Regions from separate parts of the Microbacterium betulae genome, predicted to be linked through region 1. Evidence: predicted binding sites of a transcription regulator. Region 1 holds the regulator's gene; each other region holds the start of a gene.

Region 1 (9,466 bases):
GCCGGCGAGGCCGAGGCCCTGGATGAACCGGTTGTAGGTGAGGCCGTTCGCACGGCTCGCCGCGTTGATGCGCTGGATCCACAGGCGACGGAAGTCGCCCTTGCGCTGACGGCGGTCGCGGTACGCGTAGACGAGCGAGTGGGTGACCTGCTCCTTCGCCTTCCGGTACAGGCGCGAACGCTGGCCACGGTAACCCGAGGCGCGCTCGAGGATGACGCGACGCTTCTTGTGCGCATTGACTGCGCGCTTGACTCTAGCCATTCTTCATACTTCCTAACGAACGTGCGTCGCGGTTCAGCGACCGAGGAGCTTCTTGACGACCTTGAGATCGTTGCCCGAGATGACCTGGTCCTGGTTCAGACGGCGGGTGCGGCGGCTCGACTTGTGCTCGAGGTTGTGGCGCATCCCGGCCTGCTGCTTCTTGATCTTGCCGCTGCCGGTGATCTTGAAGCGCTTCTTGCTGCCCGAGTGGGTCTTCTGCTTCGGCATCTTCTCTATTCCTTACGTCTGCGCCCCGCAGGGCGACGTTGTGTGCAACCCGCCGGGGCGGGAAGTGCTCGGGACTACTCCGCCGGGGTCTCCCCGGCGGGCGTCTTGGCCTCGCGCTGAGCCTGCCTGTTGGCGGCCCGGACGGCGTTCTGCTCGGCCTTCGCCTCCGACTTGTTCTTGTGCGGAGCGATCACCATCACCATGTTGCGCCCGTCGATCGTCGGGCGGGACTCCACCGAACCGAGCTCCGCGACGTCCTCCGCGAACTTCTGCAGCAGACGCACGCCCTGGTCGGGACGCGACTGCTCGCGACCGCGGAACAGGATCATCGCCTTGACCTTGTCCCCGGCCTGGAGGAAGCCCTCCGCACGCTTGCGCTTGGTCTCGTAGTCGTGCTGGTCGATCTTCAGGCGGAAGCGGACCTCCTTGAGGACCGTGTTCGCCTGATTGCGGCGCGCTTCCTTGGCCTTCTGGGCGGCCTCGTACTTGAACTTCCCGTAGTCCATGATCTTGACCACGGGAGGTCGCGAGTTGGGGGCCACCTCGACGAGGTCGAGGTCGGCGTCCTGCGCCAGGCGCAGGGCCACCTCGATGCGGACGACGCCGATCTGCTCGCCTGCCGGGCCGACGAGTCGGACCTCTGGCACGCGAATGCGCTCATTGGTGCGGGGATCGCTGATGCGGAACTCCTTGGGTGCGTGATTCGAGCCACCGCACGGCGACGTTCGCTGCGCGGGCGGGAGATTCATCAGCATCCACCCGAGCACGACGGCACGCATCGACTCGACACCCTGGACAACTCGTGCGGGCACGAGCGGAGTGCGTGTGACCCGGTAGCCTGGAACGGCAAGCGCGGGTGGGAACTGAATTCCTCTTTCGTCCGGAAGACGTCTCCGGAGCCCGCAACAGTCTACCAGAGAGCGGTCCATGAGCGCCATCCCCGCCGACGAGTCCCCCTTCGACGCCGAACGACACTCCCGGTGGGAGGAGCAGGCCAGGGCCGCGGCCGAGACCTCGGCGGTCCGCGACATCGCCGACGTCGCCGCCGTCGAGGTCATCGCGTCGTCCTGCGTCCACCTCATGAGCGCGGCAGCCGTGAAGCTCGGGCTCGCCGACTCGGCCGATGCCGACGATCTCATCGACCTCGACGAGGCGCGCAAGCTCGTCAACGCGCTGGCAGGACTCGTCACGGCCGCAGCTCCCGAGATCAGCGACATGCACGCCCGCCCCATCCGCGACGGCCTGCGCTCCCTCCAGCTGCGCTTCCGCGAGCTGTCGGCCATCCCCGACGCACCGGGCAAGGGGCCCGGCGAGAAGTGGACCGGCCCCGTCGTCTGACCCGCCCGTCCCCTCCCCCAGCCCCGCCATCCGGTCCCGCGGGAGTCCGGCTCGCCGGTGAGGATGCGGCCGGCGACCGGACTCTCGCAGCGCATGTGGATTCTGGCTGCGCAGGTGAGCCGTCGCGACGCGGGTGGGGCCGCGGCTCGGGGAGCGCTGACGGGTGGAGGCAGGTCGGCGCGGGAAGGATCAGGCGGCGTCGAGCGTGACCTTCAGCGAGTCCACGAGGACGGCGATGCGGTCATCCGACGCCCATCGGCGCGCGAGGCGCTGCAGCACCGCGTCGAGCTCGGCTCGATCCAGGCCCGCGATGAGCTTCAGGCGCACGACCAGCTCGGGGCCGGCCAGGCGCGCACCGGGGTCGCCCGGCTCCACGCCGACATCGACGACCGCGAGCTCGCCGGCGATGCTGTCCTGCAGTCCGAGGAAGACATCCGGGTTCGCCGGCGCCGGGTCCCACTGCTGATCCTGCGCGATCGCCCAGACCGCGGGACGCCGCACGACGAACTCGGTCGGGCTGGCGGGGTCGAGCACGATGAGGTCGGTGTCCTCCCCGGCCGCCGCGAGCGCCGCGCGCGTGCCGGCCACCGGGATCGGGCGCGCGCTCGCGTCCCACGCCGTCAGCGTCTCGACGCACGAGAAGAGCGGGAGCACCTTCCGCCCGTCCGGCGCGGCGACCGTCACGATCGAGAGCTCCTGCGTCTTGTCGACGGGGAGACCGTGCGCGCCGATGCCCTCGTCACCCCGCTCCGCGAGGAGCGGCACGAGCACACGCGCCGCGCGCAGCGCGTCCACGACGTCCCGCTGCGCCCCCTCACCCGAGCGGAACGCGGTCAGCGCCGCCCAGAGGCGCGGGTCTGCGGAGCCGTCGTCGCCCGCGCTCGGGTTCGGGTGGAACCGGCGCCCCGCCCAGGGGACGCCGGCGGAGTCTCCGGAGCCGTCAGTATCCGGCGACATCCAGCGCCTCGGCGAGCGTGAACGCGCCCGAGTACAGGGCCTTGCCCACGATGGCGCCCTCGACGCCGAGCGGGACCAGATCGCGTAGCGCCACGATGTCGTCGAGGCTGGACACGCCGCCCGATGCGACGACGGGCTTGGGGGTGCGGGCGGTCATCTCGCGCAGCAGCTCGAGGTTCGGGCCGCGCAGCGTGCCGTCCTTCGTGACGTCCGTGACGACGTAGCGGCTGCAGCCGGCCTCCTCGAGACGCTCGAGGACGTCCCAGAGGTCGCCGCCCTCCTCCGTCCATCCCCGCGCGGCGAGCGTCGTGCCGCGCACGTCGAGGCCCACGGCCACGGAGTCGCCGTAGCGGCTGATCACGGATGCGGTCCACTCCGGGTTCTCGAGCGCGGCCGTGCCGAGGTTGATGCGCTGCGCGCCGCTGTCGAGCGCCGCCTCGAGCGAGTCGTCGTCGCGGATGCCGCCGGACAGCTCGACGTTGACGCCCCTCACGTGCTTGATGACCTTGCGCAGGACCGCCGCGTTGGAGCCGCGGCCGAACGCCGCATCGAGGTCGACGAGGTGGATCCAGTCCGCGCCCTGGCTCTTCCAGCTGTCGGCGGCCTCCAAGGGGTCGCCGTAGCTCGTGGCGGAGCCGGCCTCGCCCTGCGTCAGTCGGACGGCCTTGCCGTCTGCGACGTCGACGGCGGGCAGCAGCGTGAGTGCGGGAGTGGACGCGAAATCGTTCATATCACCTCGTGCTCGCAGGCATTTCCCGCCGACGCACGAGTCAAGAGACTAGACCGGTCTCGTCCTCGACTCCAACTCGACGCTCAGGCGGCGGCGCGGCCGAGACCGTCGACCCAGTTGCGGAGGAGCCGGATGCCCGCCTCGCCCGACTTCTCGGGGTGGAACTGCGTCGCCGCGAGCGGCCCGTTCTCGACCGCCGCGAGGAACGGCGTCCCATGGGTGGCCCACGTCACGGCGGGCTGCGGGAACGGGGGGTGCACCTCGAGATCCCACTGCTGCGCCGCGTACGAGTGCACGAAGTAGAACCGCTCGCCCTCGAGGCCGCGGAAGAGGCGCGAGCCCTCGCCCGCGTCCACCGTGTTCCAGCCCATGTGCGGGACGACGGGGGCGTCGAGGTGAGCCACCGTGCCCGGCCACTCGCCGAGGCCCTCCGTCTCCACGCCTCGCTCGATGCCCCGTTCGAACAGCACCTGCATCCCGACGCAGATGCCCAGCACGGGCCGGCCGCCGGCGAGACGGCGCTCGATGAGCTCGCCGCCCCCGATCGCGCGCAGCTGGTCCATGACCGCCTGGAAGGCTCCGACACCCGGGACGAGCAGCCCGTCGGCGTCGAGCACGACCGCGCGATCGCGCGTGAGCCGGACATCCGCCCCCGCCGCCTCGAGCGCCTTCACGGCGGAGTGGACGTTGCCCGATCCGTAGTCGAGGACGGCGACGCTCGGACGCCCGCCGGTCACAGCGTCCCCTTGGTCGACGGGACGCCGTCGACGAACGGGTCGAGCGCCTTGGCCTGGCGGAACGCGCGCGCGAACGCCTTGTACTCGGCCTCGGCGATGTGGTGGGGGTCTCGCCCGTCCAGCACGCGGACGTGCACCGTGAGGCCCGCGTTGAACGCGATCGCCTCGAAGGTGTGCCGCACGAGCGAGCCGGTGAAGTGGCCGCCGATGAGGTGCAGCTCGAACCCGACGGGCTCGCCCGCGTGCACGAGGTACGGGCGGCCGGAGACGTCGACGACCGCCTGAGCCAGCGCCTCGTCGAGCGGGACGAGCGCGTCGCCGTAGCGCGAGATGCCGGACTTGTCGCCCAGGGCCTCGCGGATGGCCTGGCCGAGCACGATCGCGGTGTCCTCGACCGTGTGGTGCGCGTCGATGCGGGTGTCGCCCGTCGCCTTCACGGTGAGGTCGGTCAGCGAGTGCTTCGCGAACGCCGTGAGCAGGTGGTCGAAGAAGGGCACGCTCGTGTCGACGCTGCTCTTCCCCGTGCCGTCGAGATCGAGCTCGAGCTCGATCGTCGACTCGCTCGTGGAACGGGTGCGGCGCGCGGTTCGGGTCATGACGTGATTCTAACCGCGACAGCGCGGAGCGCTCCGGCCCGCGTCAGCGGCCGATCTCGGCGAGCGCGTCGAGGAAGGCGCTCGTCTCGTCCTCCGTGCCCGCCGTGACCCGCAGGTGGCCGGGGATGCCGATGTCGCGGATGAGGACGCCTCGGTCGTACAGCGCCTGCCACGTCGCCCGGGGATCGGCGACTCCGCCGAAGAGGACGAAGTTCGACCAGGTCGGGTACACCGTGTAGCCGAGCGCCTCGAGCGTCGCGGAGATGCGCTCGCGCTGCTCGACGATGTCGTCGACCATCGCCAGCATCGTGTCCGCGTGACGCAGGGCGGCCGACGCCGCGGCCTGCGTCAGCGCGCTCAGGTGATACGGGAGGCGGACGAGACGCAGGGCGTCGACGAGGGCCGGGTCGGCCGCGAGGTAGCCCACGCGCGCGCCGGCGAAGGCGAACGCCTTGCTCATCGTCCGCGAGACGACCAGCCTCGGCCGGCCCTGCAGCAGCTGCAGGGCCGAGGGGGTGTCGCGGGGTGCGAACTCGCGATAGGCCTCGTCGACGATCACGATGCCGTCCGTCGCGTCGTAGACCGCCTCGACGACGTCGTTCTCGAGCGGCGTGCCCGTGGGGTTGTTGGGCGCGCAGAGGAAGACGACGTCGGAATCCGCGGCGGCGACCTGGTCGGCGGCGCTCTCGGCGGTGAGGGTGAAGCCCGGTCCGCGCTCGCCCGACAGGAAGGCGGAGCCGACGCCGCGCGTGAGCAGCGTGTACATCGAGTAGGTGGGGGCGAAGCCGAACGCGGTGCGGCCGGGGCCGCCGAACGCCTGGAGCACGTGCTGCAGCACCTCGTTCGAGCCGTTGGCCGCCCACACCTGCTCGGGCTGCACGCCGTGGCCGAGGTACTCGGCGAAGCCCTCGCGGAGCGCCGTGAACTCCCTGTCGGGATACCTGTTCACATCGCGCAGCGCGACGGCGACCGAATCGGCGATGTCGTCTGCGACCTCGTCCGGAACGGGGTGCGTGTTCTCGTTGACGTTCAGGGCGACGGGGAGCGGAGCCTGCGGAGCGCCGTACGGCTGCTGTCCGCGAAGGTCTTCGCGCAACGGGAGGTCATCGAGGGAGACGGTCACCCCACCCATGCTAAGGCTCGCGACGGCGCCCGCTATTCGCCGGCGGAGTACTCCGCCGGGATGGCGAGCTGCTGGCCCGCGACGACGCCGCTGCCGGAGAGCTGGTTGAGACGGGCGATCTCGTCCACGACGTCGCGGGGGTCGGCGCCGGGCGCGACCTCCTCGGCGATGCCCCACAGGGTGTCGCCCGCCATGACCGTCACCGTGTCGAACGTGCCTGCGGGCGCTCCGGCATCCCGCGATGCGAGGGCCGCCCCTCCGCTCAGCGCGCCGATCCCGATCGCCGCGACGAGCGGCGCCGCCGCGAGAGCCGTGAGGACGCGGCGACCGCGCGCGGTGATGCGCAGACGCGTGGCGGGTGCCTGGGCGATGCTGATCGTGCTCATGTCGGGCTCCTTCCGTGGGAACGCCTCGGGTCCGCCGTCTCGGCCGGAGAGACGAACCCGAAGCGATGTTCCGAACCTATCTTCGAACTCGGGGCGTGTCAAGATTTCTCTTCGAACCGTATTCGAGCCGATCGGGGACACGCTCGAACAAATCTCCCGAAACTGCGCACGGATCCGATACCGTCTCCTTGACGGGACAACGACATCACGCACCACCGACATTCGAGCGGGGCAGCGAAGGAGCATGGACATGACGGATGCGGAGACGCTGGACGGCAGGCCGCGGACGCGGCGGCGGAAGAGCCTGAGCGACAAGCAGCTGGCCATCCTCGAGGTCATCCAGCGTTCGATCCAGAGCAACGGCTATCCGCCGAGCATGCGCGAGATCGGCGACGCCGTCGGCCTCAAGTCGCTCTCGAGCGTCACGCATCAGCTCGGACAGCTCGAGCTCAGCGGCTATCTGCGGCGCGATCCGGGCAAGACCCGTGCGATGGAGGTCCTCATCGACCTGCCGGGGACGGCCACGGAGAATCCCGCCGACACCGCCCCGAGCGTGGGCGACGCCGCCCTCGTGCCCCTGGTCGGACGCATCGCGGCGGGCGTCCCCATCACCGCGGAGCAGCAGGTCGAGGAGGTCTTCCCCCTCCCCCGTCAGCTCGTCGGCAAGGGCGATCTGTTCATGCTCAAGGTCAGCGGCGAGTCGATGATCGACGCGGCCATCTGCGACGGCGACTGGGTCGTCGTGCGCTCGCAGGCGACCGCCGAGAACGGCGACATCGTCGCCGCGATGATCGACGGCGAGGCGACCGTCAAGACCTTCCGGCAGCGCGACGGCCACACCTGGCTGCTGCCGCGCAACTCGGCGTTCGAGCCCATCCTCGGGGACGAGGCCGTCGTCCTCGGCAAGGTCGTGGCCATCCTGCGCGCCGTCTGAGTCCCCGACGCGCGAGAGGGGCGGGAGCCGTCGGCTCCCGCCCCTCTCGCCGTCCTCGGCGCGTCAGACGCGCGCGAGGAGCGTCTCGCGGGCCTCTCCGGCCGCGGCCACCAGGTTGGCGAGGGAGGCGACCGTCTCCTCGTACCGGCGCGTCTTCAGCCCGCAGTCGGGGTTGATCCAGACGCGGTCGACGTCGACGACGCTCACGGCGCGGTCGATGCGGCCCGCGATCTCCTCGGCGCTCGGCACGCGCGGCGAGTGGATGTCCCACACCCCGGGACCGATGCCGCGCTCGTAGCCCGACAGCGCGTCGAAGAGCTCGTCGCGGCTGCGCGCCGCCTCGATGGAGGTCACGTCGGCGTCGAGCGCCGAGATCGCCTCCAGCACGGTGCCGAACTCCGAGTAGCAGAGGTGGGTGTGGACCTGCGTCGCCGCGGCGGCGTCCGCCGTCGCGAGCCGGAAGGCGCCGACCGACCACTCGAGATAGGCGTCGCGCTCGTCGGCCCGCAGCGGGAGCAGCTCGCGCAGCGCGGGCTCGTCGACCTGGATGATGCCCACGCCCGCGTCCTCGAGGTCGCCGATCTCGTCCCGGAGCGCGAGAGCGACCTGGCGGGCGGTGTCTCCCAGCGGCTGGTCGTCTCGCACGAACGACCAGGCGAGGATGGTCACGGGCCCCGTGAGCATGCCCTTGACGGGCTTCGGCGTGAGCGACTGCGCATACGTGGTCCAGCGGACCGTGATGGGCGCAGGGCGCGACACGTCGCCCCACAGGATCGACGGTCTCGTGGCGCGCGAGCCGTACGACTGCACCCATCCGTTGCGCGTGACGGCGAAGCCGTCGAGGTTCTCCGCGAAGTACTGCACCATGTCGTTGCGCTCGGGCTCGCCGTGCACGAGGACGTCGAGGCCGAGCTCCTCCTGCAGACGGATGACGCGTTCGATCTCGTCCCGCAACACCTGCTCGTAGGCGTCGGTTCCGAGCTCGCCCCGGTCGTGGGCGGCGCGGGCGCGGCGGATGTCACCGGTCTGGGGGAACGACCCGATGGTCGTCGTCGGCAACGGCGGAAGGCCGAGCGCCCTCCGCTGGGAGGCGACGCGATCGGCGACCGGCCCGCGCTCGAAGTCGGCGTCGGCGAGCGCCGCGGTGCGGGCCCGCACGCGATCGTCGTGCACGCCGGGCGCGGAGCGGCGGTCCGCGAGCGCCGCCGCCGCCGCCGCGATCTCGGGCTCGACGGCGTCGCGGCCTTCGCGCAGCCCGCGCGCGAGCACGGCGATCTGGCCGATCTTCTGGTCGGCGAACGCGAGCCACGTCTTCAGGCGCGGGTCGAGGTCGGGCTCGTCGTCGACGTCGTGCGGCACGTGCTGCAGCGAGTTCGACGTGCCCACGACGACCTCGGCGGCGCCGAGCCGGCGGACCTGGTCGAGACGCGCCCAGGCACGGTCGAGGTCACCGCGCCAGACGTTGCGCGCGTCGATCACGCCGGCGACGATCGTCTTGCCGGCGACGCCGTCGGCCGTGGAGGGGACTCCGCCGCGCACGAGGTCGAGGGCGATCGCCTCGACGGGGGCGGCGGCCAGCGCCTCCCATCCCTCCGCGCTCGGAGCCCCGTAGGGCGCGGCGACGAGGAGGGACGGGCGGTCCTCGGCCGCGCCAAGCACGGCATAGGCGCGGGCGGCGGCAGCGGCGACCTCGCCGGGGGCGACGTCGAGCGTCTCGCTCACGAGAGCCGGCTCGTCGAGCTGCACCCATTCGGCGCCGGCCGCGCGCAGGGCCGCGAGGATCTCCCGGTAGACCGGGATCAGGTCGTCGAGACGGTCGAGCGGACGGAAGCCCTCCGGGGCGTCGTCGTCGGGCTTCGCGAGCGCGAGCAGCGTGACGGGGCCGACCACGACGGGGCGCGTGACGAGCCCGTCGGCCGCGGCCTCCGCGACGAGGCCGGCATAGCGCGCCGGCTGCGCCGAGAAGACGGTTCCGGGGCCGATCTCCGGCACGAGGTAGTGGTAGTTGGTGTCGAACCACTTCGTCATCTCGAGCGGCGGCTGCTCCCCGTCGCCGCGGGCGGCCGCGAACTCGGCGGCGAGCCCGATCGTGCCGTCGGTCTCGCGCAGACCCGCGAACCGCTCCGGGAGGGCGCCGACCGCGAGGGCCGCATCGAGCACCTGGTCGTAGTACGAG
Region 2 (9,466 bases), 740 kb from region 1:
GTCGTCGGCACGAACGGAGCGGGGAAGACGACGCTCGTCCAGGCCGTCGCGGGCGTCGTCGCCCCGCCGAGGGGGAGCGTCGTCATCGACGGCATCGACATCGGCCGCGCCTCTCCGCGCGAGATCGCCGCGCACGTCGGCTTCGTCTTCCAGAACCCCGAGCATCAGTTCGTGGCGCACACCGTCTTCGACGAGCTCGCGCACGGCCTGCGCATCCGGCGCACGCCCGAGGGGGAGGTCCGTGAGCGGGTCGACGCGATGCTCGACCGGTTCGGCCTCGCCCACCACGCCGAGACGCATCCGTTCCGGCTCTCCGGCGGGCAGAAGCGACGGCTGTCCGTGGGCACCGCCCTCATCACGGGCCCGCGCGTGCTCGTGCTCGACGAACCCGTCTTCGGGCAGGACAGGGCCCGCGCCGAGGAGCTGCTGGCCCTGCTCCGCGAGCTGCACGCCGAAGGCACGACGATCGTGATCGTCACGCACGACCTCTCGCTCGCCGCCCGTCACGCCACGCACGTCGCGGTCATGGCCGACGGCGCGCTCGCACGCTTCGCTCCGGCGGGAGAGGTGTTCTCCGACGCGCCCCTCCTCGAGCGCTCCGGCCTGCGGCTGCCCGCGCTGCAGCGGGTCCTCGCGGCCCATCCCGCGGCCTCCGCCGCCATCGCCGCAGCGCAGACGGAGGTCGCCGCGTGAGCGCGGGAGGCGGCGCGTCCCCCGTGCCCCAGAAGGCGGCGCGCGCCACGGCGGCACCGGCCGCCCCGCCCCGCGCGTTCCTGCACGGCATCAACCCCCTCGCGAAGGTCGCCGCGCCCCTTCCCGCGATGGTGCTCGTCCTCTTCACCCGCGACATCGCGACCCCGCTCGTCTTCCTGCTGCTGTCGTACGCCGTCGTCCTCGCAGGAGCCCGCCTCACCCGCGCCACCGCGACGATGCTCGGCGTCGCGCTCCCCGTGACGGTCGTCGCCATCGGCGCGGGCTTCACCCTGTGGGCCGATGCGTCCCGCGTCGCCGACACTCCCGTGCTGCTCGAGCTCGGCGGCTGGCGGCTGCACGCAGGCGCCCTCGAGACGGGGCTCGCGACGGGGCTCCGGCTCGGTGCGCTGCTCGCGCTGGCTCTCGTCGGCGGCGCGACGACCGAGGGGCCCGCCCTCGTGCGCTCGGCCATCCGCACCCTGCACCTGCCCTATCGCGTCGGCTACAGCGCACTGGCCGCCTATCGCTTCGTGCCCCGATTCCGCCACGAGCTCGACGTCATCCGAGCCGCTCACCGCGTGCGCGGGCATCACGGCGGCCGGGGGCCCGTCTCCGCCCTCCGGCGCGGCTTCGGCTACATCGTCCCGCTGCTCGCGGGCGCCATCCGCCATGCCGAGCGCGTCGCCCTCGCGATGGACGCCCGCGCGTTCGGCGCGCATCCCACCCGCACGGAGCGCCACGTCGTCCCGTGGCGCCCGCGCGACACCGTCTTCCTCCTGCTGCTCTGGGCGGTCACCGCCCTGCTGTTCACGGCCACCCGCCCCTTCGGGTGACCTCCGCCAACCCCGTTCCGAGAGCCAACCCCGTTCCGAGAGCCATCCCCGTTCCGAGAGAAGGGCCCGACCATGGCCGGTGCACACCGCCGCGTGAAGTCCGAGACGCAGGACCTCCTGCGGCTCACCGTCCAGCGCACGGAGCGGCTCTCCCCGCACTGGCTGCGCGTGACGCTCGGCGGGGGCGACGTCGACCGCTTCCGTCCGATGGGCTTCGACCAGTGGTTCCGCCTCTTCCTCCCCGTCCGCGGAGAGGCCGGGCTCGAACGCGTGCCGCCCAAGGCGAACAGGATGCTCGGCTATCTGAAGTTCCTGCGCATCCCCGAGGGCATGCGCCCCGCGATGCGCAACTACACCGTGCGCGCCCACCGGCCCGCCGACGGCTCCCGCGGCGCCGAGATCGACGTCGACTTCGTCGTCCACTCCGCTCCCGACGGGACAATGGGGCCTGCGCCGACCTGGGCCCTCGAGGTCGAGGCCGGCGAGGACGTCGCGATCATCGACGAGGGTCTCTTCTTCGACCCCGGGCGCGGAACGCGTCGCGTCGTGCTCGTCTCCGACGAGACGGGTCTCCCCGCCGTGGCCGGGATCTGCGCGTCGCTCCCCTCGGATGCCGCGGGGATCGCGATCGTGGAGGTTCCCTCCGCGGAGGACGCCCTGGAGTTCGCCCGTCCGGACGGCGTCGAGGTGCGATGGGTCGTCCGCGACGACGCGCGCGCACGACCGGGAGCCGCCGCGCTCGCGGCGCTCGACGCCGCCGCGCTGCCGGACGGCGGATTCCACGCGTTCGCCGCCGGCGAGCAGCAGCTGGCCACGGGCGCCCGGCGCCTCCTCGTGAACGAGCGCGGCGTCGCCAAGACGGATGTCGACTTCTGCGGCTACTGGCGCCTCGGCGCGACGGGATGACGGCGCGGCGCGGCGCTCAGCCGGCGTAGTCGGGGGCGTCCGGCAGCCCGAAGAACTCCTCGAGCGTGTGGAAGCCGCCCGCGTGATATGCCTCGGCGAGCTCGACGCCGATGTAGCGCAGATGCCAGGGCTCGGGGGCGTAGCCCGTGACCGGCGTACGGCCCTCCTCGTAGCGGACGATCCAGCCGTGGCGCCAGGCGTTCTCGACGAGCCAGTCGCCCTGCGCGGTTCCGGCGGTCTCGTAGATCGTGCCGCATCCTCCCGTCGAGCAGGCGACCACGTCCGCGGCGAGGCCGAGCTGATGCTCGCTGAACCCCGGCCGCGCCGAGATCGCCTCCGCGCCGGCCTCGCCCAGCGCGCCGAGCTGGCCGTCGAAGGTGCTGACCTGCGTGGCGTACGAGCGGTATCCGCTCTGCAGCGCGACGACGCCCGCGCCCGCCTCGGCGGCGTCCGCGACGAGCGCGTCGAGCGCCGCGGCCGCGTCCTGCCGGAGCCCGCCGCCGACGAGGCTGCGCGTGCGCTCGGGCACGACGACGGCGGGCGCGTGGTCGATGGGGTCCAGCGGCCGCTGCTTGTTGACCACGACCCACGCCCAGCCCGGGTCGTCGAGCCGGACGCACTCCGCCCCCTGGGACGCGGCCAGCCGGAAGCCCTCGGCGCCGCCGAACGCGGCGATGACGGCAGCGGGGTCGCCGGCCTCCTGCGCGGACGCGACCTCGTCGGACGCACACGGGTCCTCCGCGGCGACGGCCTCGAACCGCGGCACGGGGAGCGCATCGATCCCGCCCGGCCGGTCGGCGTCCCCGGACGGCGCCTCGGTCTCCTGCGAACGCTGAGCCGCGTGACTCGAGGGCGCATCGTGGCCCACCGTCCACGCTCCGGCCAGCACGCACGCGGCCGCCACGCCGGCGACGCCCGCGAGCACGACGAGCGCCCGACCCGTCCGCGGCCATCCCGCCGCGTGCCTCGCGACGGCGCCCCGGCGCGATGCATGGCGCCCGCTCGTCATCCCCCCATTGTCCCGGATGCGATCCCGACGCTCGGCCGACGCTCCGCATCGAAGATAGATACGCATCAGACTTGACACAAGATTCGTATCTCTGTTCTATGGACGGATGAGATGGCAGGGGCAGCGGATCGGCGAGGTCGACGACGACGCCCTGCCGGGGCTCGATCGCCTCGACGGGCTCGTGCGGGCCGTCACGACGCCGGAGTTCGCCGGCATGACGTTCCACGAGGTCGCCGCCAAGTCGGCGCTCAACCGCGTCCCCGGCCCCAGCTCCATGCCGTTCGACTGGACGATCAACCCCTACCGGGGCTGCAGCCATGCCTGCGTCTACTGCTTCGCCCGCGGGACGCACGAGTACCTCGAGATGGACGCGGGGCGCGACTTCGACTCGCAGATCGTCGTGAAGGTCAACATCGCCGAGGTGCTGCGGCGCGAGCTCGCCCGGCCGAGTTGGCAGCGCGAGCACGTCGCCCTCGGCACCAACACCGACCCCTACCAGCGCGCCGAGGGGCGCTACGCGCTCATGCCGGGGATCGCGACCGCGCTCGCGGAATCGGGCACGCCGTTCTCGATCCTCACGAAGGGCACGCTGCTGCGACGCGATCTGCCGCTGCTCGCCGAGCTGCGTTCGGAGGTCGACGTCTCGATCGCGATGTCGATCGCCGTCTTCGACGACGGCCTGCAGCAGGCGATCGAGCCCGGGACCCCGACCGCCCGCGCCCGCCTCGACACCGTCCGGGCCGCAGCGGATCTCGGCTTCCCGGTGCAGGTGTTCATGATGCCGATCGTCCCTCGCCTCACGGATTCCGTCGAAGCGCTCGACGACGCGCTCGGGCGCATCCGGGCAGCCGGCGCCTCACGCGTGGTCTATGGCGCGCTGCATCTGCGGCCCGGCGTCAAGCCGTGGTTCCAGCAGTGGCTGCAGCGCGAGCATCCGGAGCTCGTCGCGGCGTACCGGGGGCTCTATCCCGGCGCCTCGGTCGAGGCCCCGGGCGGCTATCGGACCTGGCTCGCCGAGAGGATCCGACCCCTCATCCGTCGGCACCGCCTCGACGGGCGCGCGGAGGACGAGCCGGCGCGCGATCGTGCGCGTCGCCCGGCACGCGCGGCACCGGCGCGCATCGTCGAGACACGAGGGGCGCGCGCCGCGGACGCCATGCTGTTCTGATCCCCGGCGTCGCCGCCGTGAACGCGGCTCGTCACGCGGCTTGCTAGCCTCTCCAGCGACCTCCCTTCACGTCTGGAGCCCCATCCATGCCCCCTCGCCACGCGCTGTCCGATCTCCCCCATGCGGAGCGGGTGCAGACGGTACGGCCGGCGGACCCGGACGCTCCCCGTGCGCCCCGATGGCTGCGCATCGTCCTGCCGGCCGTGCTCATCCTCGTCTGGCTCGCGGCGGCGTCGGTCGGCGGGCCGTACTTCGGCAAGGTGGGAGAGGTCTCCTCGAACGACCAGACGGCGTATCTGCCCGAGAGCGCCGACGCCACCGCCGTGCAGGGACGGCTGGCGGACTTCACCGACGGCGACGCCATCCCCGCCGTCGTCGTCTTCTCCTCCGAGGCGGTGCTGACGGACGACCAGATCGCGGCGATCGGCGAGCGCGTGGACGCCGCGGCCGGCATCGACGGCGTCGACGAGGTCTCGCCCGCCCTCCCCTCCGACGACGGCCTCGCCGTGCAGTCCTTCGTGCCGATCTCCTCGGAGGCCGACCTCGGGGACACGATCGCGGCTCTCGGCGAGACGCTGCGCGACGGACTGCCCGCGGGCGTCGAGGTGCACATCACGGGTCCCGCGGGATTCTCGAACGACCTCCTCGACGCCTTCGCGGGCATCGACGGCATCCTCCTGCTCGTCGCCCTCACGGCCGTCCTCGTCATCCTCGTGATCGTCTACCGCTCGCTGCTGCTGCCGCTCGCGGTGCTCGCGACCAGCCTGTTCGCGCTGTGCGTCGCGCTCCTCACGGTGTGGTGGCTCGCGAAGGCCGGGATCCTGCTCCTCAGCGGGCAGACGCAGGGGATCCTCTTCATCCTCGTGATCGGAGCGGCGACCGACTACTCGCTCCTCTACGTCTCGCGCTACCGCGACGAGCTCATCCGCAGCGAGAGACGCTGGACCGCGTCGACGAGGGCGCTGCGCGGCGCGGCCGAGCCGATCTCGGCCTCCGGCGGCACCGTCATCGCCGGCCTCCTCTGCCTGCTGCTGAGCGACCTGAAGTCCAACAGCACCCTCGGCCCCGTCGCCGCGATCGGCATCGTCTTCGCGATGCTCTCCGCGCTCACGCTGCTGCCCGCGCTGCTGTACGTGTTCGGTCGCGCGTCCTTCTGGCCGCGTCGCCCGGTCTACGCGCCGAACACGGCCGGTGCGGCGCCGACGCGCGGCGTGTGGGCCCGCGCGGCCCGAGCCATCCGCCGACGGCCCCGTGTCATCTGGATCACGACGACACTCGTCCTCGCGGTCGGAGCAGTGGGGGTCACCCAGCTCCAGGCGTCCGGCGTCTCGCAGTCGGATCTCGTCCTCGGCGCCTCCGAGGCGCGGGACGGCCAGGACGTGCTCGGCGAGCACTTCGCCGCCGGCTCGGGCAGCCCCGTCTACGTGATCGTCGCCGAGGACCGGCTGCAGACGGCCGCGGACGTGCTGCTCGCCGACGACGGGATCGACGGCGTCGCCGTCTCGGCCGACACCGACAGCGGCACGGCCCCCGTGACCGAGGACGGCATCACCGGCTTCGGGGCGCCCGGCGCCCCGGCACCGGAGCCCACGGTGGCGGACGGCGACGTGCTGTTGCAGGGCACGCTCGCGGATGCGGCCGACTCGGCCGCCGCGGAGGAGACGGTGCGCGACCTGCGAGCCGAGCTCGAGGACGCGTCGCCCGGCGCGCTCGTCGGCGGCGTCACGGCGACCGACGTGGACACGAACGATGCCGCCGTCCACGACCGGAACCTCATCATCCCGGTGATCCTCCTCGTCATCCTCGTCATCCTCGTCCTCCTGCTGAGGTCGCTCCTCGCTCCCGTGCTGCTCATCCTCACCACGGTGCTGTCGTTCGGCACGGCGATGGGCGTCTCGGCACTCGTCTTCAACGAGGTGCTCGGCTTCCCCGGCGCCGACCCGGTCGTGCCGCTCTACGGATTCGTCTTCCTCGTCGCGCTCGGGATCGACTACAACATCTTCCTCATGACGCGCGTCCGCGAGGAGTCGCTCGTGCACGGGACACGCGACGGCGTCATCCGCGGGCTCACGATCACGGGAGGGGTCATCACCTCCGCGGGCCTCGTGCTCGCGGCGACGTTCACGGCGCTCTCGGTCATCCCCGTGCTGTTCCTCGTGCAGCTCGCCTTCATCGTCGCCTTCGGGGTGCTGCTCGACACGCTCATCGTGCGATCGCTGCTCGTCCCGGCGCTGACCTACGACATCGGCCGCGCGATCTGGTGGCCGTCGAAGCTCTCGCGCGGCGAGCGCTGAGGCGCGGCGGCGCCTCGGGGGTCTCCGTCGGCGCGCGGGCGGCGACCCGCCTCGGAGACGAAGACCCGGTGGACGGACCCCGGACGAGGGACGAGGATGGGGCCATGCGGCGGACGGGCACGACACGGCGACGATATGCGACCCTCGCGACGGCGATGGCCGTCGCGGGGATGCTCGCGGGCGCGCCCGCCGGCGCCCAGACGGCGCCCCTGCCCGCGCTGCACGTCGAGGGCAACCGCGTCGTCGACGCCACGGGCGCCGATCAGCCGCTGCAGGGTGTGTCGGTGCTCGCCCCCGAGCAGAACGACGTCTGCCCGTCGTGCAACTCCCGGCCGACCTCCGAGCTCGTCGCGCTCGCCGCCGAGTGGGGCTCGGACGTCGTCCGCCTGCCCGTGACCGAGATCGGGGCGACGACGGATCTCGCGGCCTACGACGCCGAGTACATCGCGCCCTACGTGCAGCAGGCGGTCGACCTCGGCGTCTACGTCATCGTCGACCTGCATCTCGTCCGCGACTACGGCGATACCGCCGGAGCCGTGCCCCGCTCGACCGTGGAACGGTTCTGGGAGTACATCGCCCCCCGCTACGGAGACATCCCGAACGTCGTCTTCGAGGTCTTCAACGAGCCGATCGACCCGGCCAGCTGGGCCACCTGGAAGGCCTACATCCAGCCGGTCGTCGACACGATCCGCGTCAGCGCGCCCGACACGCTGCTGCTCATGGGCTCGCCGCAGTGGAGCACGATGCTGGGCGGCGCGCTGTCGGACCCGATCGACGACGACAACACCGCCTACGTCTACCATCTCTATCCGAACCAGGGAGCGCCCACCGAGGCGCTGCTGGACGCGAAGTTCGGGGACGCCGCCGAGGAGATCCCCGTGGTCGTCACGGAGTTCGGCTGGAACCCGCCGGGCGCCTACTCCGACTCCATCACGGCGGGGACGACGACGAACTGGGGTGTCCCGTTCCGCTCGTACCTCGACGCACGGCCGTGGATCGGATGGCAGGCCTGGATCCTCGACAACTTCTGGAAGCCGCAGATGTTCGACGCCGACTGGAACCTCCTCGGCGGCGAGCACCAGGGGCAGTTCGTGAGGGACTGGCTCGCGGGCGCGCCGAACGTCTCCCCGTGCGCAGACCACGACGCGGTGGGCACGAGCGTCACGGTGTCGTCGGCGCGGAGCGCCGCGTACGGCGGCGACAACCTGACCGACGGAGACTGCTCCGACGCCGGACGGTGGCTCTCCGCGGACGGCGACGCCACCCCGACCGCCACCATCGAGCTGGCCGCGGCGCAGGAGGTCTCCTCCGTCGGCGTCTACAGCGGGTACGCCGGCGGCTCCGGGGTCGTGCTCGTCGACTTCACGCTGGAGGTGCGCACCGCGGCCGGATGGCAGCAGGTCGCCGCGATCACGGGCAACACGCAGGCCGCGCGCGAGATCCCCGTCGGCGTCTCGGACGTCGACGGGCTGCGGCTCGTCATCACCGACCCGGCGGCCTCGACGACGGAGGCCGGGATCGCACGGGTGCACGAGCTCGCCGTGCACGGCTGAGAGCGGCCTCTCGGCCGACGCGAGGCCTCGGCGCTCCACGAGGCGCCGGCACCTCGCACGCGGTGCCGGACGACGTCCGTCAGCGGCGCGGCGGCGCCCACACGACGATGAGGAGCGTCGCGATCGGGCCGAGGACGAGGGAGAGGACGAACCAGTTCAGCCGGGACCGGTCCTTCTGCTCAGCGAGCCCCGCGTTGACGAGAGCCAGGGTGAGCCATCCCCCGCCGCCGGCGAGCCAGCTGTTCGCATCCATCCGACCACGGTAGCGGTCGATGCGCCGGGCGCACGCAGCACAACGCAGGAAGTTCGGGCATGTCCAGCCGAAGCGACCGCGAAATTCCGCGGTGCCTCACCAGGGGACGAGGCGTTCTTCCTGCGCTGTGCCGTGCGGATGGCCTACGCGGTGAGGTCCGCGACAGTCGGGCCGCCCGTGAGCTCGGAGATGAGCTCGTCGCCGGGCCGCACCTGGTCGAACGGCGCGTCGATCTCGGCGCGGCGCAGCAGGTCGTCCATCTTCCGCTGACGCTGACGCGTCACGAGGGTGACGACGCGGCCCTCTCGGCCCGCTCGGCCGGTGCGGCCGGCGCGGTGGAGGTACGTCTTGTACTCCGTGGGCGCGTCGGCCTGCACGACGAGGTCGATGTCGTCGACATGGATGCCGCGTGCGGCGACGTCCGTCGCGACGAGCACCTGGGCGCGGCCCTTGGCGAACTTCTCGATGTTGCGGGTGCGCTTGGCCTGGTTGAGGTCGCCGTGAAGGGCGACGGCCGTGAGCCCTGCGTCCTCGAACTGCTCGGCGAGCTGCTCGGCGTAGGCACGGGTGCGCGAGAACACGAGGGTCTTCCCCTCGCGGTCGACGAGCTGGTCGAGGATGTCGCTCTTGCTGCGCTGGTCGATGACGAGCACGTGGTGCTCGATCGTGCTCGTCTCCTGCGTCTCGCCGGCGACCTCGTAGACGGCGGGGTTCACGAGGAACTCGTCGACGAGCGCGGCGACCTCGCGGTCGAGCG
Region 3 (9,466 bases), 280 kb from region 1:
GTCGCCTCGGCGTATGCGAGGCACCAGCGCGCATACTCGCCGTAGAGCGAGCGCGACGGGTGCGACTCGGGCCGCTGCGCGCGCAGCTCGGAGCCGTACTCCCGCGCGAGTCCCTCGCGGACGGGGACCCGGTCGAACGCCGCGACGTGCGTCGCGGGGATGTGCGCGACGACGTCATCGGCGTCGCCGAACGCGCGCTGGCGGACGAGCTGGCACCACTCGTGGAGCGTCGGCCCCACGCGCACGGGGCCGGCGACGGTCGCCGCGTCGTCGGTGAAGAGGGTGACGGCGTCGGCGAGCGTGTTCATGCACAGCTCTCGCGTCTGGTCGGTGCGCCAGATGCGCCCGGCGCCGACCTCGGTGTCGTCGACGATGCGGATGTCGATCGCGGCGTCGGCGGGCAGGTTCGCGCCGAGGCGCTCGAGCAGCGAGACGCCGCGCGGACCGCCTCCGACGATCGCGATCACGGGGCGGCGAGGAGCGGACATCCCTCCCATTGTGCCCCTTCGGCGGCGGCCCGTCGCCCGCGAGCGGTCGCGCTGCCGCAGGGGCGCTCGCCTAGACTGACGCCATGCCACTCGTTGCGCTCACCGGCGGGATCGCGTCGGGCAAGTCGACGATCGCACGGAGGCTCGCCGAGCACGGCGCGGCCGTCGTCGACGCCGACGTCGTCGTCCGGGAGCTCCAGGCCCCCGGACGCCCCGTGCTCGCCGCGATCGCGGCGGAGTTCGGCCCGGCGGTGCTCCACGAGGACGGCGCGCTCGACCGCGCCGCGCTCGGCGCCGTCGTGTTCGGCGACGCCGAGAGGCTCGCGCGCCTCAACGGCATCGTGCACCCGGCGGTCAAGGCGGAGTCGCAGCGCCGGTTCCGTCTCGCGCTCGACGCCGACCCGCGTGCCGTCGTCGTCTACGACGTGCCGCTGCTCGCCGAGGCCCGCGGAACGGGGGAGTGGGATGTCGTGGTCGTCGCGCACGCTCCGGCGGATGTCCGCCGGGACAGGCTCGTGCGGGAACGGGGGATGTCCGAGGAGGCGGCCGCCGCGCGCATCGCGAGCCAGGCGTCCGACGACGAACGGCTGGCGCTCGCCGACGTCGTGATCGACACGTCGGGCACTCTCGACGAGACGCTCGCCCGGGCGGACGCGCTCTGGCAGACGCTCGCCGGGCGCGCCTGACGCGGACGGCACGAGGAGGAGACGGTGGTCGACCTCAATTCCGATCTCGGCGAGAACGAGCCCGGCCGGGTCGTGAGCGACGACGACGCCATGCTGCGCGTCGTCACGAGCGCGAACGTCTCGTGCGGCGTCCACGCCGGGACGGCCGACGGGATCCGCGCGACGCTCGCCGCGGCCGTAGCGCGCGGCGTCGCGATCGGCGCCCATCCGAGCTATCGCGATCGCGAGGGATTCGGACGGCGGATGCTCGACGTCGACTCCCCGACGCTGCAGGCGGATGTCGAGGAGCAGATCGGCCTCCTGCGGGACCTCGCGGCGGCGGCCGGCGCGCGGCTCGCGTACGTCAAGCCGCATGGCGCGCTCTACAACGCGATCGTGCACGACGAACGCCAGGCGCGCGACGTCGTGGCGGCGGTCCGGGCCGTCGACCCCTCGCTCGCGCTGCTCGCGCTGCCGGGCGGCGTCGTCCAGGGCGTCGCGGCGCACGCCGGTCTGAGGATCGTGACCGAGGCGTTCGCGGACCGGGCGTATCTCCCCTCGGGCGGGCTCGTGCCGCGAGCGGAGACGGGCGCGGTCCTCCACGACCCGGACGTCGTCTCGCGACGGATGGCGCGGCTCGCGCAGGAGGGCGTCGTGGACGCGATCGACGGCTCGGACGTCGCGGTGCGTGCCGACTCGATCTGCGTGCACGGCGACAGCCCGGGAGCCGTCGCGATGGCCGCCGCCGTCCGCCGGCGGCTCGAGGCGGAGGGGATCCCGCTCACCGCGTTCGCGTGATGCGCCGGCGCCGCGCGCGAACGGGCAGAATGGGAGGCCCGACGGAACGGAGGCCCGCGTGCGGCGTGTGCTCACGGCTTCCGATCGCGCCCTGCTCGTCGAGGAGAAGGACCTCGACGCGACGATGCGCCTTCATGCGGCGCTGGCGGCGGCGGGTCTCGCCGGCGTGACGGAGCTCGTGCCGGCCGCCCGGACGGTGCTCGTGCGCTTCGATCCGCTGCGCACGACCGCATCGGCGCTCCGTCGGGCGCTCGAGGCGATCCCGCTCGCGGAACGGGACCCTGCCGCGGCGTCCGACGTCGTGATCGGCGTCCGCTACGGCGGCGAGGACCTGGCCGACGTCGCGGCCGATCTCGGCGTCACGGCGGAGGAGCTCGTCGCGCGCCACGCCGCCGCCACCTGGCGTGTGGCGTTCACCGGCTTCGCCCCGGGGTTCGGCTACCTCGTCGGCGACGACCCGCTCTTCGACGTGCCCCGCCGGGCCTCCCCGCGCACGAGCGTCCCGCCCGGGTCCGTGGCGCTCGCGGGTCCGTACTCCGGCGTCTATCCGCGTGCGAGCCCGGGCGGGTGGCGGCTGATCGGCCGCACCGACGCGGTCCTCTGGGATCTCGAGCGCGACCCTCCGGCGCTTCTCGTGCCCGGCGCCGTCGTGCGGTTCGCGGACGTCGCACGCCCGGCGGGATCGCAGGGCGACCGGCTCCGACGCGGAGCGGGCCTGCCCGCGACGCCGTCCCGAGCGTCGCAGAGCGTCCGGCCGCCGGCTGCGCGGGAGCCGCTCGACATGCCCGGCGACCGCGGCACGCGGTACGCGGTCGAGGTCGTCAGCCCGGGCCTGCGGCTCCTCGTGCAGGATCTCGGTCGGCCCGGCGCCGCGCACCTCGGCGTGTCCGCGTCGGGCGCCGCCGACCGCGCCGCGCTGCGGGCGGCGAACCGCGCGGTCGGCAACGGCCCGGGGGCGCCGGCGTTCGAACTGCTCGGCGGGGGCGCGGTGCTGCGCTTCCGCGGCGGCGGCGTCGCGGCGATCCGCGGGGCGGCGGCGGATGCGACGGTGCGCCATCGCGACGGCGCCGAGACGCCCGTGGCGAACGGCGGTCCGATCGCCGTCGACGACGGGGACGAGCTGACGATCGGGTACGCGTCCCGGGGCGTGCGCGCGGTCGTCGCGATCCGCGGCGGCCTCGCGCTCACTCCCGCGCTCGGCAGCCTCGCCACGGACACGCTCGGCGACATCGGCTCGCGCGAGATCGGAGGCCGTGCGCTCCGGCCCGGCGACGTCGTGCCGCTGCACGGCCCGTCCTCCGTCTCGGGCGCCGTCGTCCCGTTCGAGCCGCCGGCCCTCCCGCTGCCCGCGCCGGGCGGCCTCGTGACGCTCCGCATCACGCTCGGGCCGCGCGACGACTGGTTCGCCGACGAGGCCGTCCGCCTCCTGCTCGTCCAGGAATGGGAGGTCACGCCGCGCTCCGACCGCGTCGGGATCCGCCTTCGGGGCGCGGCTCCGCTGGAACGCGCCGTCGGAGGCGAGCTGCCGAGCGAGGGGACGGTGACCGGCTCGCTGCAGGTGCCGCCCCGGGGCCAGCCGGTGCTCTTCCTGCCCGATCGGCCGGTGACGGGCGGGTATCCCGTCATCGGAGCCGTCGTGGACGCCGACCTCGATCTCGCCGGCCAGCTCGCTCCGGGGATGCGCGTCCGCTTCCGGACGGACGGGGACGCCGGCCCCGATGTCGGCGCCCCCTCCTAGGGTGGAAGCATGCAGACGACACGGAGCGTGCGCCCCTTCGAGGTGGTCAGCGAGTACATGCCCAGCGGCGACCAGCCCAAGGCCATCGCCGAGCTCGCCGGCCGCATCAACGCGGGCGAGACGGACGTCGTGCTGCTCGGCGCGACGGGCACGGGCAAGTCCGCGACGACGGCGTGGCTCGTGGAGCAGGTCCAGCGCCCCACGCTCGTGCTCGCGCACAACAAGACGCTCGCCGCCCAGCTCGCGAACGAGTTCCGCGACCTCATGCCCCACAACGCCGTGGAGTACTTCGTCTCGTACTACGACTACTACCAGCCCGAGGCGTACGTCCCCCAGACCGACACCTTCATCGAGAAGGACTCGTCGATCAACTCCGAGGTCGAGCGGCTGCGGCACTCGACGACGAACTCGCTCCTCAGCCGCCGCGACGTCGTCGTGGTGAGCACCGTGTCGTGCATCTACGGCCTCGGGTCGCCCGAGGAGTACCTGCGGGCCCTCGTCGCGCTGCAGGTGGGGGAGCGCTACGACCGCGACGCGATCATCCGCCAGTTCGTGGCGATGCAGTACAACCGGAACGACGTCGACTTCTCGCGCGGCAACTTCCGCGTGCGCGGCGACACGATCGAGATCATCCCCGTCTACGAGGAGTTCGCCATCCGCATCGAGCTCTTCGGAGACGAGATCGAGGCGCTGTACAAGCTGCATTCGCTCACGGGCGAGGTCATCGAGCGGATGGACGCGGTCGCGATCTTCCCCGCGACGCACTACGCGGCCGGCACCGACACGGTGCAGCGGGCGATCAAGACCATCGAGGAGGAGCTCGCCGAGCGCCTGCAGGAGTTCGAGCGCCAGGGCAAGCTCCTCGAGGCGCAGCGGCTGAGGATGCGCACGACCTTCGACCTCGAGATGCTGCAGCAGCTCGGCTTCTGCTCGGGCATCGAGAACTACTCGCGTCATCTCGACGGACGCGAGGCGGGCGAGCCGCCGCACACGCTGCTCGACTTCTTCCCCGACGACTTCCTCCTCGTGATCGACGAGTCGCACGTGACCGTTCCGCAGATCGGGGCCATGTACGAGGGCGACGCGTCGCGCAAGCGCACCCTCGTCGAGCACGGCTTCCGGCTCCCGAGCGCCATGGACAACAGGCCCCTGCGATGGGACGAGTTCAAGCAGCGCATCGGCCAGACGGTGTACCTCTCGGCGACCCCCGGGAAGTACGAGATGGGCATCGCCGACGGCGTCGTCGAGCAGATCATCCGGCCGACCGGCCTCGTCGATCCCGAGATCGTCGTCAAGCCCTCGAAGGGCCAGATCGACGACCTGCTCGAGCAGATCCGCCTGCGGGTGGAGCGCGACGAGCGCGTGCTCGTCACGACGCTGACGAAGAAGATGTCGGAGGAGCTCACCGACTTCCTCGGCGAGCACGGAGTGCGCGTGCGCTACCTCCACTCCGACGTCGACACGCTGCGTCGCGTCGAGCTGCTCACGGAGCTGCGCCAGGGGGTCTACGACGTGCTCGTCGGCATCAACCTGCTGCGCGAGGGGCTCGATCTGCCGGAGGTGTCGCTCGTGGCGATCCTCGACGCCGACAAGGAGGGCTTCCTGCGCTCGGGGACCTCGCTCATCCAGACGATCGGACGCGCGGCGCGCAACGTCGCCGGCCAGGTGCACATGTACGCCGACAACATGACCGACTCGATGCGAGGCGCGATCGAGGAGACCGAGCGTCGTCGTGAGATCCAGATCGCCTACAACCGCGAGCACGGCGTCGACCCCCAGCCGCTGCGCAAGAGGATCGCCGACATCACGGACTCCCTGGTGCGCGAGGAGGCCGACACGGCGAGCCTGCTCTCACAGCGCGATGCCGCCCGCAACAAGTCCGGCAAGGGCAAGGGGAAGGCGCCGACGCCCCTGCGCAGGCACGAGGGCATCGCCGCGGAGGGCGCGAACCAGCTGGAGGGGACGATCGCCGATCTCACCCAGCAGATGCTCGTGGCCGCCGAGGAGCTGAAGTTCGAGCTCGCCGCGCGCCTCCGCGACGAGGTGCAGGATCTGAAGCGCGAGCTCCGGCAGATGGAGAAGGCCGGCCACGCGTAGGGCCGTCGCCCGTCGCCTCCGCGGTCTCCCGCGCGCGGATCTTCGAATCCGCTGGGCGAAATGGTCGAACAAACGTCCAGATGTCCGCGACCCTCCCTAGGATTGATCCGTGCCCATCATCCCTGTCGCCTCGCCCGGAAAGATCAGTGTCCGCGGTGCCCGCGTGCACAATCTCAAGAACGTCGACCTCGACATCCCCCGCGACTCCCTCGTCGTGTTCACCGGCCTGTCCGGCTCGGGGAAGTCGAGCCTCGCTTTCGACACGATCTTCGCGGAGGGCCAGCGCCGCTACGTCGAGTCCCTCAGCGCGTACGCGCGCCAGTTCCTGGGCCAGGTCGACCGTCCCGACGTCGACCTCATCGAGGGGCTGAGCCCGGCGGTCTCCATCGACCAGAAGTCGACGAACCGCAACCCGCGCTCGACGGTCGGCACGATCACCGAGATCTACGACTACCTGCGTCTGTTGTGGGCGCGCATCGGCGTGCCGCACTGCCCCGAGTGCGGCGCGAGGATCCAGCGTCAGACGGTCCAGCAGATCGCCGACCGGCTCATGACGTTGGAGGACGGAACGCGCTACCAGATCGTCGCGCCCGTCGTCTCGCAGAAGAAGGGCGAGTTCGTCGACCTCTTCCAGGAGCTCGCGGCGAAGGGCTACTCCCGTGCGATCGTGGACGGCGACCTCGTGCAGCTCGCCGAGCCGCCGACGCTCAAGAAGTCGTACAAGCACGACATCGCGGTCGTCGTCGACCGGCTCGTCGCGCGCGGCGACATCCTCGGGCGCGTGACCGATTCCGTCGAGACGGCTCTGGGCCTGGCGGGCGGCGTGCTCCAGGTGAACTTCGTCGACGAGGAGGGCGACGACGCCTGGCAGTCGTTCTCCGAGCGGCTCGCGTGCCCCAACGGGCACCCGATCCAGCTGACCGAGATCGAGCCTCGCACCTTCTCGTTCAACGCGCCGTTCGGCGCGTGCCCCGCGTGCTCCGGCCTCGGGACGCGGATGTCCGTCGACGTCGAGCTCATGCTCGGAGACGAGGACCTCTCGATCCGCGAGGGCGTCATCGTGCCGTGGACGACGCAGGGCAAGGGCCTCTTCCAGTACTACGAGCGCCTGCTCGAGGGACTCGCGGACGAGATGGCCTTCTCGCTCGACACGCCGTGGCGGGCGCTGCCGCAGATCGTGCGCGAGTCGATCCTCCACGGACAGGACTACAAGGTCAACGTGCGCTTCAAGAACCGCTGGGGGCGCGAGGTGCGCTATGCGAGCGGATTCGAGGGCGTCGTGCCCTACATCGAGCGCCAGTACGCGCAGGCCGAGACGGACACGACGCGCGCGCGATGGGCCGAGTACCTGCGCGAGGTGCCGTGCCCCGTGTGCGACGGCGCCCGGCTGAAGCCCGAGGTGCTCGCGGTCAAGGTCGACGGCCGCTCCATCGCCGAGACCGCGGAGCTCAGCCTCGAGGACACCTTCTCGATGATGAACGACGTCGTGCTGAGCGACCGCGAGCAGCAGATCGCCGCGCAGATCCTGCGCGAGATCCGCGTCCGCCTCGAGTTCCTCATCCGGGTCGGCCTCAACTACCTCACGCTGAGCCGCGCCGCCGGCTCGCTCTCGGGCGGCGAGGCCCAGCGCATCCGCCTCGCGACGCAGATCGGCACGGGCCTCACGGGCGTCCTCTACGTGCTCGACGAGCCGTCGATCGGCCTGCACCAGCGCGACAACCGCCGGCTCATCGAGACGCTCGTCGCCCTGCGCGACCTCGGCAACACGCTCGTCGTCGTCGAGCACGACGAGGAGACGATCGAGGCCTCCGACTGGGTCGTCGACATCGGGCCGCGCGCGGGCGTCGAGGGCGGCGAGGTCATCCACTCGGGCCCGTTCGAGGCGCTCGTGGGAGACGAGCGCTCGCTCACGGGCGACTTCCTGTCCGGACGCCGCACGATCGAGACGCCGAGGAAGCGCCGCAGGATCGACAAAAAGCGCATGCTCTCCGTCGTGGGCGCTCGCGCCAACAACCTCCGCAACGTCACGGCGGACTTCCCGCTGGGCGTGTTCACGGCGGTCACCGGCGTGAGCGGGTCCGGCAAGTCGACGCTCGTGAACGACATCCTCTACGAGGTGCTCGCGCAGCGCCTCAACGGCGCCCGGACCGTGCCGGGGAAGCACACGCGCGTGACGGGGCTCGAGCACCTCGACAAGGTCGTGCACGTCGACCAGGCGCCCATCGGCCGCACGCCGCGGTCGAACCCCGCCACCTATACGGGCGTGTTCGACCGCATCCGCAATCTCTTCGCCGACACGCCCGAGGCCAAGGTGCGCGGCTACAAGGCCGGGCGCTTCAGCTTCAACGTCAAGGGGGGCCGCTGCGAGGCGTGCTCGGGCGACGGCACGCTGAAGATCGAGATGAACTTCCTCCCCGACGTGTACGTGGACTGCGAGGTGTGCCACGGCAAGCGGTACAACCGCGACACGCTGCAGGTGCACTACAAGGGCAAGAACATCGCCGAGGTCCTCGAGATGTCCATCGCCGAGGCCGAGGAGTTCTTCGAGCCCATCCAGGCCATCCACCGCTACATGAAGACCCTCGTCGACGTCGGTCTCGGCTACGTGCGGCTCGGCCAGGCGGCGACGACGCTCTCCGGCGGCGAGGCGCAGCGCGTCAAGCTCGCGACGGAGCTTCAGAAGCGCAGCAACGGCCGCTCCGTCTACGTGCTGGACGAGCCGACGACCGGCCTGCACTTCGAGGACGTCCGCAAGCTGCTGGAGGTGCTGGGAGGGCTCGTCGAGAAGGGCAACAGCGTCATCGTCATCGAGCACAACCTCGACGTCATCAAGTCGGCCGACTGGGTCGTCGACCTGGGCCCGGAGGGCGGGTCGGGCGGCGGCACGATCGTCGCAGCGGGCACGCCCGAGCAGGTCGCGAAGGTCGAGGAGAGCCACACCGGCGCGTTCCTCGCCGAGGTCCTCGGGACGGCCGAACGGCGTCGCAAGGCCAGCTGAGATGGCCGACCAGCTTCCCTACAAGCCGAAGGCGGGGGAGATCCCCACCAATCCGGGGGTCTACCGTTTCCGCGACGCCCGAGGGCGGGTGCTCTACGTCGGCAAGGCGAAGAACCTCCGCCAGCGACTGTCGAACTACTTCGCTCCGCTGCACACGCTGCACGAGCGGACGAGGCGGATGGTGACGACGGCCTCGTCGGTCGAGTGGACGGTCGTGCCGACCGACGTCGACTCGCTGCAGCTCGAGTACCAGTGGATCAAGGAGTTCGATCCGCCGTTCAACGTCCGCTACAAGGACGACAAGTCGTACCCGTTCCTCGCGATCACGCTGGCGGACGAGGCGCCGCGCGTCATGGTGACGCGCAACCGCCGCATCCCGGGGGCGAAGTACTTCGGGCCGTACCCGAAGGTGTGGGCGGTGCGCGACACGATCGACCTCATGATCAAGGTGTTCCCCATCCGCACCTGCAGCGACGCCTCCTACAAGCGGGCCATGCAGACGGGCAGACCGTGCTTCCCCGGCCAGATCGGCAAATGCGGCGGGCCCTGCTCGCACCGGGTGACGATCGCCGAGCACCGCGCGATCGTCGACGACTTCATCGCGTTCATGAACGGCGGCGACGAGCGCTTCACGCGCGAGCTCACGGCGCGGATGAGGGAGGCGGCCGCGGCGATGGACTAC

The links. Region 1 encodes LexA, which represses DNA repair genes until DNA is damaged. Its sites were predicted from a motif close to TCGAACANNTGTTCGA; they were not measured.
Region 2: N8K70_RS14990 (Rv2578c family radical SAM protein) is a predicted target of LexA. The motif match lies at 3,525-3,540, and genes of this name have one in related genera.
Region 3: uvrA (excinuclease ABC subunit UvrA) is a predicted target of LexA. The motif match lies at 5,851-5,866, and genes of this name have one in related genera.

What each region holds. Positions count from the first base shown of each region.
Region 1 is NZ_CP118157.1:2,424,274-2,433,739, forward strand. Features, by position in the region: gene rplT (50S ribosomal protein L20) at 1-261, opposite strand, end outside; gene rpmI (50S ribosomal protein L35) at 295-489, opposite strand; gene infC (translation initiation factor IF-3) at 564-1,238, opposite strand; gene N8K70_RS11505 (DUF1844 domain-containing protein) at 1,417-1,827, shown strand; gene N8K70_RS11510 (SseB family protein) at 2,017-2,784, opposite strand; gene priA (bifunctional 1-(5-phosphoribosyl)-5-((5-phosphoribosylamino)methylideneamino)imidazole-4-carboxamide isomerase/phosphoribosylanthranilate isomerase PriA) at 2,768-3,514, opposite strand; gene hisH (imidazole glycerol phosphate synthase subunit HisH) at 3,598-4,251, opposite strand; gene hisB (imidazoleglycerol-phosphate dehydratase HisB) at 4,248-4,847, opposite strand; gene N8K70_RS11530 (histidinol-phosphate transaminase) at 4,891-5,970, opposite strand; gene N8K70_RS11535 (LysM peptidoglycan-binding domain-containing protein) at 6,003-6,356, opposite strand; gene lexA (transcriptional repressor LexA) at 6,607-7,290, shown strand; gene metE (5-methyltetrahydropteroyltriglutamate--homocysteine S-methyltransferase) at 7,354-9,466, opposite strand, start outside.
Region 2 is NZ_CP118157.1:3,162,274-3,171,739, forward strand. Features, by position in the region: gene N8K70_RS14970 (ABC transporter ATP-binding protein) at 1-693, shown strand, start outside; gene N8K70_RS14975 (energy-coupling factor transporter transmembrane component T) at 717-1,526, shown strand; gene N8K70_RS14980 (siderophore-interacting protein) at 1,599-2,432, shown strand; gene N8K70_RS14985 (M15 family metallopeptidase) at 2,449-3,441, opposite strand; gene N8K70_RS14990 (Rv2578c family radical SAM protein) at 3,548-4,609, shown strand; gene N8K70_RS14995 (MMPL family transporter) at 4,696-6,903, shown strand; gene N8K70_RS15000 (cellulase family glycosylhydrolase) at 7,008-8,456, shown strand; gene N8K70_RS15005 (hypothetical protein) at 8,536-8,709, opposite strand; gene N8K70_RS15010 (DEAD/DEAH box helicase) at 8,853-9,466, opposite strand, start outside.
Region 3 is NZ_CP118157.1:2,147,527-2,156,992, reverse strand. Features, by position in the region: gene N8K70_RS10215 (FAD/NAD(P)-binding protein) at 1-488, opposite strand, end outside; gene coaE (dephospho-CoA kinase) at 572-1,174, shown strand; gene N8K70_RS10205 (LamB/YcsF family protein) at 1,199-1,951, shown strand; gene N8K70_RS10200 (5-oxoprolinase subunit B/C family protein) at 2,010-3,689, shown strand; gene uvrB (excinuclease ABC subunit UvrB) at 3,699-5,786, shown strand; gene uvrA (excinuclease ABC subunit UvrA) at 5,896-8,784, shown strand; gene uvrC (excinuclease ABC subunit UvrC) at 8,786-9,466, shown strand, end outside.